Regions from separate parts of the Neorhizobium sp. AL 9.2.2 genome, predicted to be linked through region 3. Evidence: predicted binding sites of a transcription regulator. Region 3 holds the regulator's gene; each other region holds the start of a gene.
The links. The regulator PhoB, encoded in region 3, activates phosphate uptake and scavenging genes when phosphate is short. The targets are predictions, from matches to a motif close to TGTCATNNANCTGTCAT.

Region 1 (4,493 bases), 880 kb from region 3:
TGAGAAGCGGGAGATCGCCAAGCGTCACCTTCTGCCGAAGGCGATCCGGGACCATGCGCTGCAGCCGAAGGAATTCTCGGTGTCGGACGATGCCCTGATGGCGATCAGCCAGCAGTACACGCGCGAAGCCGGCGTTCGCTCCTTCGAGCGCGAGCTGATGAAGCTCGCCCGCAAGGCCGTGACCGAGATCATCAAGGGGAAGACGAAGTCGGTCGCGGTGACCGCTGCCAATATTTCGGATTACCTTGGCGTTCCGCGTTTCCGTCACGGCGAAGCCGAAGGCGAGGATCAGGTCGGTGTCGTTACGGGTCTTGCCTGGACAGAAGTCGGCGGTGAGCTCCTCACCATCGAAGGCGTCATGATGCCGGGCAAGGGTCGCATGACCGTGACCGGCAACCTCAAGGACGTGATGAAGGAATCGATTTCGGCTGCGGCATCCTATGTCCGCTCCCGTGCCGTCGATTTCGGCATCGAGCCGCCGCGCTTCGACAAGTCGGACATCCACGTGCACGTGCCGGAAGGTGCGACGCCGAAGGACGGTCCGTCGGCCGGTGTCGGCATGGCAACCGCGATCGTTTCGATCATGACCGGCATTCCTGTTCGCAAGGATGTCGCCATGACCGGCGAAATCACGTTGCGCGGCCGGGTGCTGCCGATCGGTGGTCTCAAGGAAAAACTCCTTGCGGCTCTGCGCGGCAACATCAAGGTTGTGCTGATCCCGGAAGAGAACGCGAAGGACCTCGCGGACATTCCGGACAACGTGAAAAACGGAATGGAGATCATCCCGGTGTCGCGTATGGGCGAGGTGATCAAGCACGCTTTGGTTCGCCTTCCCGAACCGATCGAGTGGGATGGCACGGTAGAGACTCCGGTCATTGCGACAGTTGACGGTGCCGACGACTCGTCGACAACGATCGCTCACTAAGCGGTGCCTTGAAGCCGCCACGAACTGATAAAAAAGCCGGCGAAAGCCGGCTTTTTTTGTGAAAAATGCCCAAGACCCCTTGTTTTTCAGGCTTTTTCGGAGCCTTTGGGTTGCCAAGTGCCGACGCAAAACTATTGTCGGCGCCGACCAAATGAGTCGTTCCAAAACCGTTGAAAGGGTGGAAATATGAACAAGACCGAACTGGTGTCCGCAGTGGCCGAAAAAGCCGGCCTCTCCAAGGCTGATGCCGCCTCTGCAGTCGATGCCGTTTTCGAGACTGTCCAGGCCGAACTGAAGAATGGTGGCGACATCCGCCTCGCTGGCTTCGGCAGCTTCTCCGTTTCGCGTCGCGAAGCATCCAAGGGCCGCAACCCGTCCACGGGCGCTGAAGTCGATATCCCTGCTCGTAACGTGCCGAAGTTCTCGGCCGGCAAGGGTCTCAAGGAAGCTGTTAACAGCTGATCGAAAGCATCTGGCGGCCTGCCGCCGTGATGCAAAGCGTTGAGAAGGCCCGGTGAAAACCGGGCCTTTTTCGTTGAACAGAAAGCGTGTTCGAGCCTTATCCGCAGGTCCGTTCTTTCTGCGTCCAAAACTGTCATCCGCCTGTCATGACAGTGCAGCACAAGCCGAGTGTAGTTTCACGGAGGCTTCCCATGACATTCTCGACACGCGCCGCTTTGACCGCGCTCCTCCTCGGCTCCGTTGCAGCTCCTGCCGGCGCCGAGCAAGTCTTCGACCGTATTGCATCCTTCCCGGTTGCCCAGAACCTGCCCAAGGGCGAGGACAAGGCGACCTCGTCGGAAATCATCACGGCGACCGCCGACGGCAACACGCTCATCTATTCCGATGCGCCGGGTGGCACGATTGGCTTTATCGACATCACCGACGCGAAAGCGCCGAAGGCAGGCGGCTCGGTCAAGATCGACGGCGAGCCGAACTCGGTCGCAGCAATCGGTGCGAAGGTTCTTGTCACCATCGACCGCACCAAGGATCTGACCAAGCCCGCGGGCCAGCTCGGGGTGGTCGATATCGCCTCTCGCAAGATCGAGGCCACCTGCGATCTCGGCGGCCAGCCGGACTCGGTCGTCATCTCGCCGGATGGCACGTTTGCGGCCATTGCCATCGAGAACCAGCGCGACGAAAAGCTCAACGACGGCGCTCTTCCGCAGCTGCCGGCCGGTGAATTGCAGATTGTCACCCTGAACAATGGCGTGCCGGTTTGCGATAGCATCCGTCACGTCGACCTGACGGGACTGTCCACTGTCGCTCCTGAGGATCCTGAGCCGGAATTCGTCAATATCAACGCCAACGGCGAAATCGTCGTGACGCTGCAGGAAAACAACCACATCGTCATCGTCGACAGCAAGACCGCAAAGGTTACCGCCCATTTCACGGCCGGCACGGTTGATCTCGATGGCGTTGACAACAAGACCGACGGCGCACTGACCTTCTCCGGCAAGCTCACAGCCATCCCGCGCGAACCGGATGCGGTAAAGTGGCTCGGTACCGATCGTTTCGTTGTCGCCAACGAAGGCGACTACAAGGGCGGGTCGCGCGGCTTCACCATCTTCGACCGCACAGGCAAGGTTCTCTATGACGCCGGCACTTCGCTCGAATATGCCGTAGCCCGCGTTGGTCACTTCCCGGAAAAGCGTGCCAAGAACAAGGGCATCGAGCCGGAAGGCTTGGAAGCTGCGACCTTCAACGGTCAGAAGTATTTCTTTGTCCTGTCGGAACGCGGTTCGATGATCGCGGTCTACAAGGATACCGGTGCGGAACCGGAACTGGTGCAGCTTCTGCCATCCGGCATCTCGCCGGAAGGCGCGGTTGCTATTCCCGGCCGCAACCTGCTCGCGTCCGCCAACGAAGCCGATCTCGGCGAAGATGGCGGTGCCCGCTCGCATGTCATGATCTACCAGCTTGGCGAAGGCGAGAAGGCCTATCCGATGCTGGTTTCCAAGGATGTCGACGGCAAGCCGCTCGGCTGGGGCGCCATGTCGGGCCTCGTCGGTGATGCGGAGAAGGACGGCATTCTCTACGCAGTCAGCGATAGCGTCTATGCCATGCAGCCCTCGATCTTCACCATCGACGCCACCAAGAAGCCGGCCGAAATCACCAGTGTCGTGCGTGTGACCCGCAACGGTCAGCCGGCCCAGAAGCTGGATATCGAAGGTATCGCACTCGACGGCAAGGGCGGCTTCTGGCTCGCTTCGGAAGGCGACAGTGCCAAGTTCGTCGGTCACGGCATCTACAACGTCAGCGCCAAGGGCGAGATCAAGTCCGAGATCGCGCTTCCTGCAGAACTTCTGGCCGGCGAAACCCGCTTCGGCCTGGAAGGCATCACCACAACCGGTTCCGGCGACGACCTGACACTCTGGATGGCAATCCAGCGCGAATGGAAGGACGATCCGAAGGGCCAGGTGAAGCTTCTGTCCTACAAGCCGAAGTCCAAGGAATGGGCCGCCGTTCGCTACCCGCTCGAAAAGACCGAAAAAGGCTGGGTCGGCCTGTCGGAAATTACGGCCCGCGGTGACTACCTCTACATCATCGAGCGCGACAACCTGATCGGCGACAAGGCAAAGCTCAAGAAGCTCTACCGTGTGGCAATCGCCGATCTGAAGCCGGCAAAGCTTGGAGGAGAGCTGCCGCTCGTCACCAAGCAGGAGGTTCACGACTTCCTGCCCGACCTGAAGAACGCCACCAACGGATACGTGGTCGACAAGCTCGAAGGTTTCGCCTTCGACAAGTCCGGCAAGGCCTTCGCCATCACCGACAATGACGGCGTCGATGACAGTTCTGGTGAGACGCTGTTCTTCCCGGTTGAGATCAAGGCGACCAACTAAACCGTTCATCAACAGGAAAAGGCCGGGTGTTTTCGCACCCGGCCTTTTTTATTGCCGATGCGTGACTTAAGTCTGTCGTTCCCGATGTGTTCCAGCAGCCGAGTCGATGACCTCATTCCGCTTCATCCATGCCGCCGATCTGCATCTAGGCAGTCCCTTTCAGGGCCTGGCGCTGAAGGATGTCGAGCTTGCCGATATCTTCATCGAGGCCAGCCGCAAGGCGTTTTCAGGCCTGGTGGACGAGGCGGTTGAGCGCAAGGTCGACTTCTTCATCGTCGCGGGCGATGTCTATGACGGCGATTGGAAAGACAACAAGATCGGCCTGTTTTTCAACCGCGAGGTCGCCCGCCTGGAACGCGCCGGCATTCCGGTCTATCTGCTGAAGGGCAATCACGACGCAGAAAGCGTCATCACCAAGACAATCACGCTGCCGAAGAATGTCAGCGAATTCCCGACGGCAAAGCCCGGCACGTTCAAGCTGGATCACCTGAGGGTCGCGCTGCATGGCCAGGGTTTTGCCGAGCGCTCGGCCAATGAAAACCTGGCGCTTGCATATCCGAAGCCGGAGGCCGGCTGGTTCAACATCGGCGTGCTGCACACCTCGCTGACCGGCCGCGAGCCGCACGCAGCCTATGCGCCCTGTTCCGTCGAAGATCTGCGGTCGCGTGGCTACGATTACTGGGCGCTCGGCCATGTCCACGATTTCGAAATCGTCGCCGAAGACC
Region 2 (4,493 bases), on a different contig from region 3:
CGAATTCCGCTCCGTTTTCGGCAACCTCGAGCGCCGAGGAAATGTCCGTGCCGCCCATGGCGATACAGGGAATTTCCACCATCGAAGCCCACCATTCCGCAAGCGCGACGTTCTTCGGATGCGCCTCCGGCTTGATGTCGCCATCGAGCTTGCCGAAGAAAATATAGTCGGGGCGGCGCTCGCCCACTTCGAGCGCCGTGTGACGCTCGGATGCACCACCGGCGCCGACGATCATCTTCGGGCTGAATTTCTCGATCGTTTCTTCCAGCTCTTCCATCGAACCGGCCATATGCAGGCCATCTGCCTTGACGCGACCTGCGACGCGGCTGTCTCCGGCGATCAGCGCTGCGGCACCCGCAGCCTGGATCATCGGCACCATGAGTTCGGCGCGGTCCTGGAACGCGGTATCGTCTTCATCGTATTGCGGCAGGATCACCGAGGCGACATCGCCGCCCGCAAGCGCCTTCTCCAACCGGTCCGCCTGCGCTTTCGCATCCGCATCCTGCGGCACGATCAGCACCAGACGGCAACGCTCTTCCTGTTTCTTCATGTTTCTTCCCATGCAGCGAACCGCAACCCGGCGATCCGCACTCGTTTTCTCTTGAATGATTCGATAGACCGGAAGGATTGCGCAATCAACCGCTCATCCCATCTGCCCGCCTCAACGGTGCAAGCCTGAAGTGCCCATGCCAGACATATTTTCCTCCGATACGCTCAGCCTCGCCTTCTTTGCAGCAGCGGTGCCCGCCGTGATGCTGGTCGGGCTTTCCAAGGGCGGCATTGGCGGCGCGATCGGCCTGATGGGCATGCCGCTGATGTCGCTTGCCGTCGACCCGGTCAAAGCGGCGGCGATCTTCCTGCCGATCCTGATCCTGATGGATATCGTGGCGCTTTGGTCCTGGCGCCATTTCAACGACAGTAAAACCCTGCTGATGATCCTGCCGGGCGGTGTCATCGGCATCGCGCTCGGCTGGGCAACATCGGCCTATGTCTCCGACGACGCATTGCGGATCGTCATTGCGGCAGCAACCATCTTCTTCGCCCTCCGCTACTTCTGGCAGGTCTACGGCCCGGATAAGAACCGTCCGGCCGCCGCACTGCCGCATCGTCCGGCGGCCGCCACGTTCTGGGGCGCGCTGTCGGGCTATGCCAGTTTCGTGGCGCATGCCGGAGGCCCGCCCTTCCAGATCTACGTTCTGCCGATGAAGCTGGATCCGAAGAAATACACCGGGGCCAGCATCCGCTTCTTCGCCATCGTCAACGCCGTCAAGATCATCCCCTATTTCCTTCTTGGCGCATTGGGGGCCGAAAACCTGACGATCTCGGCGACATTGCTGCCGGCAGCCCTGGTCTCGACCATGCTCGGTGCCGCGATCGTCAAGCGTCTGAAGTCGGAAGTGTTCTATCCGATGACCTACGCGCTCGCGCTCGTTGCCGGCGTAAAGCTTCTGTGGGACGGCCTGCCGATCTGACCGGTCCATCCGAACGTCATAAAAAACCCAATTACAATAAGGCCTTCCGCCGGTCGCGAGACACGAAAACGGTTGCTGCTTCGTCAAGTTATGCTTAGCTTCAAACTATGACACTCGATCCGTTTTCAGCCATTGCCGACCCGAACCGGCGCCATCTCCTCGAAGAGCTGAGACGCGCGCCGAAAACCGTGAATGAACTTGCACGAGGACTGCCGATCAGCAGGCCGGCCGTCTCGCAGCATCTGAAAGCACTGCTGGACAGCGATCTCGTCACTGTCACACCAGAGGGAACGCGGCGCATCTATGCCGTGAACGGCAGCGGCTTCACCCGGCTCAACCTGTGGCTCGACCAGTTCTGGACGTGAATTCTGGCCGCGACTGTGACGTTACGACCAGAACTGTTGCTTTTAGTCTTGGAATTTATCGTGCCGCTGTGGGCACCCTCTCACGAATGTACGTGAGGCGCGTGGCGCTTTTGATCGCCTAATGACGGGTGTCGGTCTTTAACCGCTCCACCTCGTCTTTGATGCGCAGCTTGCGGCGCTTGAGCTCTGCGATCTCACGATCGTCGGCGGATGGAGATGCGAGAACGGACTGGAGTTCCTCTTCGAGGTCGCCGTGCTTCTTTTCAAGCGATGCGATATGCGCCTGGACGGTCATGTGGCATGTTCCTTCCTTAGGTACCTGCCTTGGCACTCCTCTGAGCCAAGGCTTCAGGTTTGCAACAGAAGTGTGACACGGTTGGTCCGCTTTGTCGAAGGAGAAATCATGGTCTCTCAGCGGCAAATTCGTGGCGTCGGCTAACTTCCAGTTAACGCGGTTTGATGGTAGGAGCTTGCGGATGAAGCCGGGGTTTGCAAAAAGCCGGCGTAAAGAATGGGGACTGAGCATGCGTGATCAGGAACAGGCGGATAACCGGCTGGTACTCGCGAAACTTCGCCAGGAACACGAAGATTACGACGCCGCGATCAATGCCATGATCAAGGTCGGCTGTGAGGCTCTTCGCATCCAGCGCATGAAGAAGAAGAAGCTGGCCATCAAGGACCGGATGACCCAGATCGAAGACCAGATCATTCCCGACATCATCGCTTGAGTTCACCTTAAAGGGCCTGGAATGTCAGAAAGACCCGCAGTCGCCATCATCATGGGCAGCCAGTCCGACTGGGAGACCATGAAGAACGCCGCCGACACGCTTGATACGCTCGACATCGGTTACGAAGCACGGATCGTCTCGGCACACCGCACGCCGGACCGGATGTACGAATTCGCCAAGAGCGCCCGCGACGAGGGCTTCAAGGTCATCATCGCCGGTGCCGGCGGCGCTGCCCACCTGCCGGGCATGACGGCGGCCCTGACGCCGCTTCCGGTGTTCGGCGTGCCCGTCCAGTCGAAAACGATGAGCGGCACCGACAGCCTCTACTCGATCGTCCAGATGCCGGCCGGAATTCCCGTCGGCACGCTGGCCATCGGCCGAGCCGGCGCGATCAATGCCGCCCTTCTTGCTGCAGCGGTGCTTGCCCTTTCCGACGATGACCTTGCCGACCGGCTCGACGCCTATCGCGCGCACCACACCGCATCGGTCGCCGAATATCCCATCGACGAAGCACCCTGAGAAACATCATGACGATCCGCACCATCGGCATAATCGGCGGCGGCCAGCTCGGCCGCATGCTGGCGATCGCTGCCGCACGCCTGAACTACCTCATCATCATCCTTGAGCCGCAGGCCGACTGCCCGGCCGCCCAGGTCGCGAACGAACAGATCACGGCGGCCTACGACGACAGGACGGCGCTGGCCGATCTCGCCAGCCGCTGCGACGTCGTGACCTACGAATTTGAAAACGTACCGGTCGAGGCAGCCGAGTTCCTGCAGCAGTCGGTTCCGGTCTACCCGCCGGCCAAGGCCCTGGAAGTGGCGCAGGACAGGATTGTTGAAAAGCAGTTCCTCAACGGCTGCGGCATCGAGACCGCAAGGTTTCACGCGGTCGACAGCCAGTCCGATCTCGAAGCGGCACTTGCAGACTTCGGCGGCAAGGGTGTCTTGAAGACCCGCCGCATGGGCTACGACGGCAAGGGCCAGCGCGTGTTCCGCTCCAGCGACGACAAGGCCGATGGCGCCTATGCGGACCTCGGCTCGGTGCCGATGGTTCTCGAAAGCTTCGTGCCCTTCGAGCGCGAAATCTCGATCATCGCCGCGCGCGCCAAGGACGGCACGGTCTCCTGCTACGATCCGGCCGAGAACATCCACCGCAACGGGATCCTTCATACCTCCACCCTGCCCGCGACCATTCCAGACACGACAGCGCAGACCGCGCGCAGTGCCGCCGAAAAGCTCCTCGCTGCCCTCGACTATGTCGGGGTGATCGGCATGGAATTCTTCGTGATGGCCGATGGCACCCTGATTGCCAACGAGATCGCACCGCGGGTGCACAATTCCGGTCATTGGACAGAGGCTGCCTGCGTGGTCTCGCAGTTCGAGCAGCATATCCGCGCGGTGGCCGGCGCAAGCCTCGGCGATCCGCGCCGTCATTCCGATTGCGTGATGACCAACCTGATCGGCGACGACATCCTCGACGTGCCCGGCTGGCTCGCGAGGACCGACGTGCTGGTCCACCTCTACGGCAAGACGGAATCCCGCCCGGGCCGGAAAATGGGCCATGTCACGGAGCTGAAGGGGCGGAAAACCCGGTCATAAAGTGCGTCACAAGGTTGACACGCATCCAGCCACGGGTTATCTGCACGCCAACCTGAGCGCGCCCCTCGTCGACAGATAGGCGGCACGCTTTCGATTGATAGAGACAAGCGGCTCTTTGAGCCCACAGACTTCTGGACCAGTACAATGAAGATCAAGAACTCGCTCAAGGCGCTGAAGGCTCGTCATCGCGATAACCGTCTGGTTCGCCGCAAGGGCCGCGTTTACATCATCAACAAGCAGAACCCGCGCTTCAAGGCCCGCCAGGGCTGATTTGCGCTGATATCGACGGGTTGTCCGGGCACGCCTGAGACGATCAAATTGTCGGTA
Region 3 (4,493 bases):
GTCCGGCTGCCCGCGCGTCCTAAGCCAGGCGGCTGCGGAAACAAGATCGAAGGCGGGCTCTGGCCCGCCTTTTGCGTTTTCGGCATGGCTGACTTGCGCTGAAAAAACTTGCCTCGCACTCCCTGGGCTCCTATTTCGGCCTCGAGAGAGGACGACCTCCCCCTGAATGGGCATAACGCCGGGACGACCCGGCATGAACCTCACCTAAAGGGGAAGATCATGCGCTCGATAAGAGACCGTATTCGCCACGCCATCAGCTTTGAAATCATCGGGCTTCTGATGATGGTGCCGCTCGGCGCTTTCGTCTTCGACATGCCGGCCGAACATATGGGCATTGTCGGCGTCGTGTCTGCGACGGTCGCGACCGGCTGGAACTACCTCTACAATCTGGGTTTCGACCGCTTTCTGCAGGCGCGACGGGGTACGACGCTAAAGACGCCTGCCTTGCGCATTGCTCATGCGGTGCTGTTCGAAATCGGTCTGCTGGTCGTGCTGATGCCGTTTATCGCGTGGTATCTGCAGATTACTCTTCTCCATGCGCTGACAATGGATATCGCGATCGCGCTGTTCTACGTGGTCTATGCCTATCTCTTCAATCTTGGCTACGACAAGCTGTTCCCGCTGCCGGAATGGAAGACCCAGGAAGCCGCCTGACCATCAGAGTTTCGGACGGTGCGATACGCCAGTCCGATGGAAGCCTGAATGTCTCGGCAAACCCGATCTCTCCGGCGCGCGTGATCCGCAGGGCCCGGGTTTCCTCCCGGCGACCGATCCAGCCGACGGCGAGTGCGCGGTCCAGCAGCGTCGCACCCATTTGTCCCGCCAGATGCGGCCGTCGCTCGCTCCAATCCAGGCATGTCCGGCAGAGCGGGCGTTTCGAACGGGTCAGCTGGTCGAGATCGATCCCGAAATCACAAAAGAACCGTCTGCCCTCGTCGGTGATCAGGCCTGCTCCATCGCCGAGCAGCAGATAGCCGTTGCCGGTCAGGGAGTCGGCGAGCGCGATGGCGAGGCGGCCTGCCATGTGATCGTAACAGGTGCGGGCAAGCCGTAACGCCTCGTCTTTCGGGCCGACAGGATGATGGCGCTTCGGCCCATCCGCGGCGACGGCCATCAACGCGTGGATCGCGTGCGCGACTTCCGGAGAGGCAAGTCGGTAATAGCGGTGCCTGCCCTGCTTCTCGACCTCGATCAGGCGAGCCTGCGCCAGTTTGCCGAGATGGCCGCTGGTGGTCTGCGCGGTGACACCTGCGTGGCTTGCCAGTTCGCCCGCCGTCAGGGCCTGGCCGCCCATCAGCGCGGACAGCATGTTGGCGCGTGCAGCATCGCCGATCAGGCTTGCAACTTCCGCGATCGTATTTCCTGAAACCATATTGGACATGATCCAGTTCTAGCACCGGAAAACTTTGCCGTCAGCGGTCAACGGTTCGGCCGTCGCCGAAGCATTTCTTTTCCTCTCTCCGCTAAGAGGGGCGGAGATTGCATGGATGGGGATAGGAACTGGAATGGCGGACACCAAAACAAGCATGGCAACGGATCTGTTGCTGCTCCTCACGCTCGCGACGCTTTGGGGCGCGTCCTACACGCTGATCAAGGTCGGTGTGGAGACGATCTCGCCCATCACCTTTATCGCCGTCAGGACGCTGGTCGCCGGTCTCATTCTCGTTGCGGCACTGCGCCTGCGCGGCTTGAAACTGCCGAGGGACCGGCAGACCTGGACGCTCTTCACGGTTCAGGCCTGCCTGAACAGCGCTGTCCCCTTCACCCTGATTGCCTGGGCCGAACAGACGACCGATGCGGGCCTTGCCACCATTTTGAGTTCAACGACGCCGATCTTCGCGTTTCTGCTGACGGCGCTGATCACGCGCCATGAAAGCGTCTCTGCGGCCAAGCTGTTCGGAGTTGCGGCAGGCATTGTCGGAATATGCCTGATCGTCGGCATGGAGGCGCTTGCCGGGTCGGGCGAGAACCTCTGGGCTCAACTCGCCATCGTGACCGCGACGATCTGCTATGCGGCGGCTGCCATCTTCGGGAAGAATTTTAAGGGATTGGACCCGATGATGCCCGCCGCGGGATCGCTGATCGCAGGGGCGGCCATCCTCATTCCCGTGAGCCTCGTGGTCGACAGACCCTGGACGCTGACGCCCAGCACCGATTCGATGCTCGCCCTGTTGGCGCTCGCGGTATTTTCGACGGCGCTCGCCTTCGTCATCTATTTCCGGCTGGTGCAGACGCTGGGCTCCGTCGGCACGACGGCGCAGGCCTATCTGCGGGTGCCGATCGGCGTTGGCATCGGCGTCGTGTTTCTCGGCGAAACGCTTGCCTCGACAGCCTGGCTCGGTCTCGCCTGCGTCGTGACCGGCGTGATTGCCATGACGCTGCCGGCTAGGAGACGCGGTGCTCAGGCTTCCATTGAGTAACCGGCACCGCGGACCGTGCGGATGACATCCTGCATGTTGGAGAAGTTGAGTGCCTTCCGCAGGCGCCCCACATGCACGTCGACGGTGCGTTCGTCGACATAGATGTCATGACCCCAGACGCCGTCGAGCAGCTGCGAGCGCGAAAAGACGCGGCTGGGTGAGGCCATCAGGAATTCCAGAAGTCTAAACTCTGTCGGCCCGAGGCGAACTTCGCGGCTCTTGCGGTGAACGCGATGGGTTTCGCGATCGAGTTCGATGTCGCCGCATTTGAGGACGCTCGAAAGGACCTCTGGTCGGGCACGGCGCAGCATCGCCTTGACGCGGGCCATCAGTTCCGGTGTCGAAAACGGCTTGACCACATAGTCGTCGGCGCCCGTGGCAAGCCCACGAACGCGCTCGCTTTCTTCGCCGCGCGCCGTCAGCATGATGATCGGCAGGCGTTCCGTCTCCGGCCGCATGCGCAGGCGACGGCACAGTTCGATGCCCGAAACGCCTGGCAGCATCCAGTCGAGAATGAGAAGATCCGGAACGCGCTCCTGAAGCCTGATTTCCGCTTCGTCACCGCGAAGCACGGTATCGACCTCGTAACCCTCGGCCTCCAGGTTATACCGAAGGAGGACGCTGAGGGCCTCTTCGTCTTCCACGACTGCGATCTTCGGCTGCATTCCGACTTGCTCCGTCACTCGTCCCGAACTGCACTGGGATCCGCCAGATCCGCTCGCGCTGCTTCAGGTCATTGGTTTTGGCAGTTATCGTCCCGAAACCGGCAGGCGATTTCGGGAGAGCTGCATCATGTCCCGGCGGAGCCGAGCATGTTGGACGTATCGTCCTTAGGACGTTCGCCCTCCGGCTGTGCGCCGGTCGCGATGTAGTAGATGGTCTCGGCGATATTCGTCGCGTGGTCGCCGATGCGCTCGATGTTCTTGGCGCAGAACAGGAGATGGGTGCAGGTGGTGATGTTGCGCGGATCCTCCATCATGTAGGTGAGGAGTTCGCGGAATAGCGAGGTGTACATCGCGTCGATCTCTTCATCGCGCTGGCGGATGATCTCCGCTTTTTCCGCAGAGCGGTTGGCGAAAACATCAAGAACGTCCTTGAGCTGCACCAGCGCCAGTTCGGAAAGATGCTCCAAACCACGGGCAAGCTTGCGCGGGACGCCTGTTCCCTGCACGGCGAGCACGCGCTTGGCGGTGTTCTTGCCAAGGTCGCCGACGCGTTCCAGGTCAGCTGCAATGCGCAGCGTGCCGATGATCTCGCGAAGGTCAGCCGCCATCGGCTGGCGCTTGGCGATGGTGACGATCGCCTTGTCCTGGATATCGCGCTCGGCGTGGTCGAGAATGACGTCGTCCGAGATGACCTTCTGGGCCAGTGCGGAGTCGGAGTTCACGAGCGCACGCACGGCATCTCCGCACATCTGTTCAGCGAGACCGCCCATTTCGGAGATCCGGCGGTTCAGGTATTTCAGTTCCTCGTCATAGGCCGAGAGAATATGGGTCGAAACCATGTGTCTGATCCTTGATGTCTGCAGTTGCGGCTGAGGGCTTTAAGCCCGCATCAGCCGAAGCGGCCCATGATGTAATCCTGGGTGCGCTGGTCATCCGGATTGGTGAACATCTTGTCGGTATCGTTTTCCTCGACCAGATTGCCGAGATGGAACATTGCCGTGCGCTGCGAAACGCGGGCCGCCTGCTGCATCGAGTGGGTGACGATGACGATCGTGTAGTTGGCGCGCAGTTCGTGGATCAGTTCCTCGACCTTGGCCGTGGCAATCGGATCGAGTGCCGAGCATGGCTCGTCCATCAGAATGACTTCAGGCGAAACCGCGATCGCACGGGCGATGCAAAGGCGCTGCTGCTGGCCGCCGGAGAGGCCGGTGCCACCTTCATGCAGGCGATCCTTGACTTCGGCCCAGAGGCCCGCGCGCTGCAGGCTTGCCTCGACGATCGCGTCCATCTCCGTCTTGCCGCGGGCAAGACCGTGGATGCGGGGACCGTAGGCGATGTTCTCGTAGATCGACTTCGGGAACGGGTTCGGCTTCTGGAACACCATGCCGACGCGGGCACGCAGTTCAAC
Region 4 (4,493 bases), 820 kb from region 3:
TTGGGCCGATCTACGCCAAGGAGATCGGCATGAGTATCACGTCGATCGCGACCTTCATGAGTGCCGGCATCATCGGCGGCGTGGTACTGCAATATCCGCTCGGCGTCTATTCGGACAAGCTCGACCGGCGGCGCGTCATCCTGTGGACGACGATCGGGTCCGTCATCACCGGCGCCTATCTGTCGTTCGGCGCGGGCAGCAACGAGACGGCCAATATCATCAGCGTCTTCCTGTTCGGCGCCTTTTCGATGCCGCTCTATTCGCTCTGCTCGGCGCATGGCAACGACCATGCCAAGCCCGGCGAACACGCGGTGATTGCGGCAGGCTTGCTGTTCTTCTGGTCGGTCGGCGCCACGTTCGGACCGCTGCTTGCCGCAGCACTGCTGGAATTCTATGGCCCGCGCGCATTCTTTCTCTACACGTCCTTCATCTTCGCCGGGTTCGCGATCTACGCGCTGCGCCGGATGCAGGTGCGGGCACCGGTGCCGCCGCAGCAGCGGAGTTCGCGCTTCCGGGCCCTCCTGCGCACGTCGGCCTATTTCAACCGGCTTGCAGACCCTGCGGACCGTGGTGGCGACAAGGACAGGGACGCTGACGGCAACAACAGGAAATAGCCGGCTGCTGCGGGGAAAGGCTGGCCGTTTGTCTTGACATCTGCGGCGGGAAGGGAAAGGAAGGTTGACCACCTGCACGTGAATGAGACGATGATCGAAACAACAATTGCCCTTCAGGAAGCCTGCGAAAAGCTGGCTCAGTCAGACTTCATCACCATCGATACGGAGTTCTTGAGAGAGACGACCTTCTGGCCGGAACTCTGCCTGATCCAGATGGCGAGCCCGACAGTCGAAGTTCTCGTCGATCCGCTGGCAAAAGGGCTCGACCTCAAGCCCTTCTTCGAGCTGATGGCGAACACGGCGGTCACCAAGGTGTTTCATGCCGCGCGCCAGGATATCGAGATCATCCACCATCTCGGCAATCTCGTGCCGCACCCGATCTTCGATACGCAGGTCGCCGCCATGGTGTGCGGCTTCGGCGACAGCGTCTCCTACGACCAGCTGGTCAACCGCATCAAGGGCGTGCAGATCGACAAGTCGTCGCGCTTTACCGATTGGAGCCGCCGGCCGCTTTCCGAAAAGCAGCTCGACTATGCGCTGGCTGACGTCACCCATCTGCGCGACGTCTATCTGTCTCTGAAAGAACAACTGGAACGTGAAGGCCGTGCCCTCTGGCTGACGGAGGAAATGGCGGTTCTCGAGAGCGCGTCGACCTATGATCTGCATCCCGACGATGCCTGGCTTCGTCTGAAGTCGCGGCTGAGGAAGCCAAGCGAACTGGCGATCCTGAAATTCGTCGCCGCATGGCGCGAACGTGAGGCGCGCAGCCGCAACGTGCCGCGCTCGCGCGTGTTGAAGGACGATGCGATCTACGAGATTGCCCAGCAGCAGCCGAAGGATACCGAAGCTCTCGGACGTCTTCGCACCGTGCCGAAGGGCTGGGAACGCTCATCCTCAGGCGCCGCGATCGTCGAGGCTGTCAATACGGCGCTGGCGCTGCCGAAGACCGAGATGCCGCATGCTCCGAAGCATGTGCATCTGCCAGAAGGCACGGGCGCTGCCGTCGAACTCTTGAAGGTTCTGCTGAAGCTCATTTCCGACAAGCAGGGCGTTGCCGCCAAGGTGCTCGCCAATACCGACGATCTGGAAAAGATTGCTGCCGAAGGCGAGTTGGCCGAAGTGGCCGCCCTTTCCGGCTGGCGTCGCGAACTGTTCGGCGACACGGCGCTCAAGCTGATCCAAGGCGGCGTGGCGCTGCGCTTCGTCAACAAGAAGGTCGAGGCGGTCGAGCTGTAAGGCTCGTCCTCACCGTCTTTCAGAATACAAGGGATCGGCCTCCGGAGCGCCGGAGCGCGATCCCTTCTCGTTTAAATCCCAGTTATTTGCAGCGTTCCAGCCCGGCTCCGCGACGCTTGAACTACGTGCTCTGGCACCGTCAAGAAACCGACGTAAAACCTTCATCCAAGCGTCAACCGATCATCACCTCACCGTCATGCGTGCCGCCTATCGACGTCGCGTGTTCTTCTCAATCGAACAGGTGATTTGATGACCAAGACCTTTTTAGCCTCCGCCTTCGTAAGTGCTCTCCTCGCCGGCACGGCATTGGCCGACGACCGCGAATTTCCGGCAAAGCTCACAGGCCAGGCAATCCTGCCGGCCAATACGGTGACTGCTGCTCCAACCGATGCGCCTGAATTCCTCAAGACATCGGGCAAGTTCACCACGCCGGACCGCAAGCGCACGGAAAAGCTCGGATCGATCGACGGCAAGGACGGTGTTCGCGTCACCGACGTCAAGCTGCCATTCAACGGTCAACCGATCCAGGGCTTTTCCGGGATCAAGGCGATGGCAGACGGCACGTTCTGGACGCTCTCCGACAACGGTTTCGGCTCCAAGGCCAATTCCTCCGACGCGATGCTGTTCCTGCACCAGGTGAAGTTCGACTGGGCGACCAACAAGGTCGATGTCGTCAAGAACATCTTCCTGTCGGACCCGAACAAGATCGCCCCCTTCCCGATCGCCATGGAAGGCAGCGACAAGCGCTACCTGACCGGCGCCGATTTCGACATCGAATCGATCCAGCCCGTCGCAGACGGTTTCTGGCTCGGCGAGGAATTCGGGCCTTACCTCATCAAGGTCGACATGCTCGGCCAGCTGACCGATGTCGTTGCCACCACCGTCGACGGCAAGAAGGTCACCTCGCCTGACAACCCGACCCTTTCGATGCCGGCCAACCCCGCCGCCAAGATGCCGGTCTTCAACCTGAAGCGTTCGGGTGGCTATGAAGGCATGGCACTATCGAAGGATGGGCAGAAGCTTTACGGCCTGCTGGAAGGCCCGATCTTCCTCGACGACGGCAAGGTCGAACAGGCCGATGGGCGCACCGCGCTGCGCGTCATCGAATTCGACATCGCTTCGAAAAGCTGGACCGGTCGTTCCTGGCTCTATCCGCTGTCTGAAAAGGGTGTCGCGATCGGCGATTTCAACATGCTGGATGCCACCACCGCGCTCGTCATCGAACGCGACAACGGCGCCGGCACCAAGGACAAGGCCTGCGCCGATCCGAAGCAGCCGAAACCGGATTGCTTTGATGCGCCGGCCGAACTGAAGCGCGTCTACAAGATCGAGATGACCGACGCCAATGTCGGCGCGGCCGTCCGCAAGATCGGCTATATCGACCTTCTGAACATCAAGGACCCCGACAGCAAGAAGATGGCTGGCTCGAAGGACGGCATCTACGACATGCCGTTCGTGACGATCGAGAATGTCGACCAGATCGACGCGACACACCTGATCATCGGCAATGACAACAACCTGCCCTTCTCGGCCGGTCGCGCCGTCAACAAGGCTGATGACAACGAGTTCAGCCTGATCGAAGCCGCCGAGTTCCTCAACGCGAAGTAAAGCAGTGAGGCGGTGATCGGCAGGCCTCTAGAGCCCGGACATCACCACGACGAAACCGAAAAGGGTATCTGCATCGGCAAGTACCCTTTTCGACTCCATGACACCTCGAACCTGGACGTATTAAAGCTCAGGTATCGCCCGGATCTACCATTTCAGGACGTCGTTAAGCGATGATGGCGCTTTCAAGCTTCTGTTCAAATTCGTCGAAGGATCATTGAGCTGACGGACGATGTCACTCTTTTGCGACGAGGAAAGATTGCTCCCCGACTGCCGCAGGATCAGGATCTGGTTATTGGCCACACCCTGATCTGTCGTATCCTTGGCAGCGTTTACGCTCAGCTCCACGGCCCGCGGATCCTGCAGGCGGTACAGAAAATCTGCTGCCTGGTAGCGAATAGTCTTGTCCGGATCTGCGGCCGCCTGGATCAGCAACGGAAAATCCTCAGCGGTCAACTTTTGCGACAGAGACGACGCCAGGTTGGGGTCGGAGCGGATCATTTCTGCCAGGGCATAGACCACGCCGAGCTTGACGCGGTAATCGTCCGGCGATGCGTGCAGCGCAGACAGCATCATGGGCACTGCGACAACTCCGGCAGAAACCAGAAAGTCGCGGGAATTGCGCCTCAGGAACGTATCCTCGTTCCGCAGGCCGGCAAGCGCCTCTTGAATTTGATCGACCGATGCTTCCGGCCGAACCGCCGCCTGAGCGAACGCGCTCAGATCCCACCATGCACCTGTCGTGCTGCCGCTAACCTCCGCTGTCGGCCCAGGTGAAAGCGTATCCAGTTCGGACAGGAGAACCAGCGAGCCGTTCTTGACCTGCCGCGCATTATAGTCGAAGCGCCACTGGACCGGCCGGCCTTCGGCGAAAATTGCTCGGATTTTCTGGGCATCGCCGATAAGCTCGAAATACTCTTTGCCAGCTTCCTTTTCGATTGTATCGACCTGCATCCGCATCTGCGTGCTTTGTAGCGATGTACCGAGGCCAAGAAACTTGATCCGTCGGACCATGGCATCCTTGTAGATGTAGAGCGG

Region 1: a site for PhoB is predicted at 1,519-1,535, ahead of G6K99_RS06030 (esterase-like activity of phytase family protein). Genes of this name have one in related genera too.
Region 2: a site for PhoB is predicted at 2,194-2,210, ahead of G6K99_RS07335 (YdcH family protein). Genes of this name have one in related genera too.
Region 4: a site for PhoB is predicted at 2,010-2,026, ahead of G6K99_RS05735 (esterase-like activity of phytase family protein). Genes of this name have one in related genera too.

The regions. Positions count from the first base shown of each region.
Region 1 covers NZ_JAALXU010000001.1:1,246,430-1,250,922, forward strand. Annotated here, with positions in the region: gene lon (endopeptidase La) at 1-925, shown strand, start outside; gene hupB (DNA-binding protein HupB) at 1,112-1,387, shown strand; gene G6K99_RS06030 (esterase-like activity of phytase family protein) at 1,579-3,768, shown strand; gene G6K99_RS06035 (DNA repair exonuclease) at 3,875-4,493, shown strand, end outside.
Region 2 covers NZ_JAALXU010000003.1:168,595-173,087, reverse strand. Annotated here, with positions in the region: gene G6K99_RS07350 (thiamine phosphate synthase) at 1-550, opposite strand, end outside; gene G6K99_RS07345 (sulfite exporter TauE/SafE family protein) at 687-1,472, shown strand; gene G6K99_RS07340 (helix-turn-helix transcriptional regulator) at 1,580-1,837, shown strand; gene G6K99_RS07335 (YdcH family protein) at 1,956-2,132, opposite strand; gene G6K99_RS07330 (YdcH family protein) at 2,362-2,565, shown strand; gene purE (5-(carboxyamino)imidazole ribonucleotide mutase) at 2,587-3,084, shown strand; gene G6K99_RS07320 (5-(carboxyamino)imidazole ribonucleotide synthase) at 3,093-4,166, shown strand; gene ykgO (type B 50S ribosomal protein L36) at 4,311-4,436, shown strand.
Region 3 covers NZ_JAALXU010000001.1:370,237-374,729, reverse strand. Annotated here, with positions in the region: gene G6K99_RS01920 (GcrA family cell cycle regulator) at 1-23, shown strand, start outside; gene G6K99_RS01915 (PACE efflux transporter) at 220-654, shown strand; gene G6K99_RS01910 (helix-turn-helix transcriptional regulator) at 593-1,381, opposite strand; gene G6K99_RS01905 (DMT family transporter) at 1,506-2,420, shown strand; gene phoB (phosphate regulon transcriptional regulator PhoB) at 2,402-3,085, opposite strand; gene phoU (phosphate signaling complex protein PhoU) at 3,211-3,924, opposite strand; gene pstB (phosphate ABC transporter ATP-binding protein PstB) at 3,975-4,493, opposite strand, start outside.
Region 4 covers NZ_JAALXU010000001.1:1,185,777-1,190,269, reverse strand. Annotated here, with positions in the region: gene G6K99_RS05745 (MFS transporter) at 1-614, shown strand, start outside; gene rnd (ribonuclease D) at 705-1,850, shown strand; gene G6K99_RS05735 (esterase-like activity of phytase family protein) at 2,100-3,458, shown strand; gene G6K99_RS05730 (HEAT repeat domain-containing protein) at 3,603-4,493, opposite strand, start outside.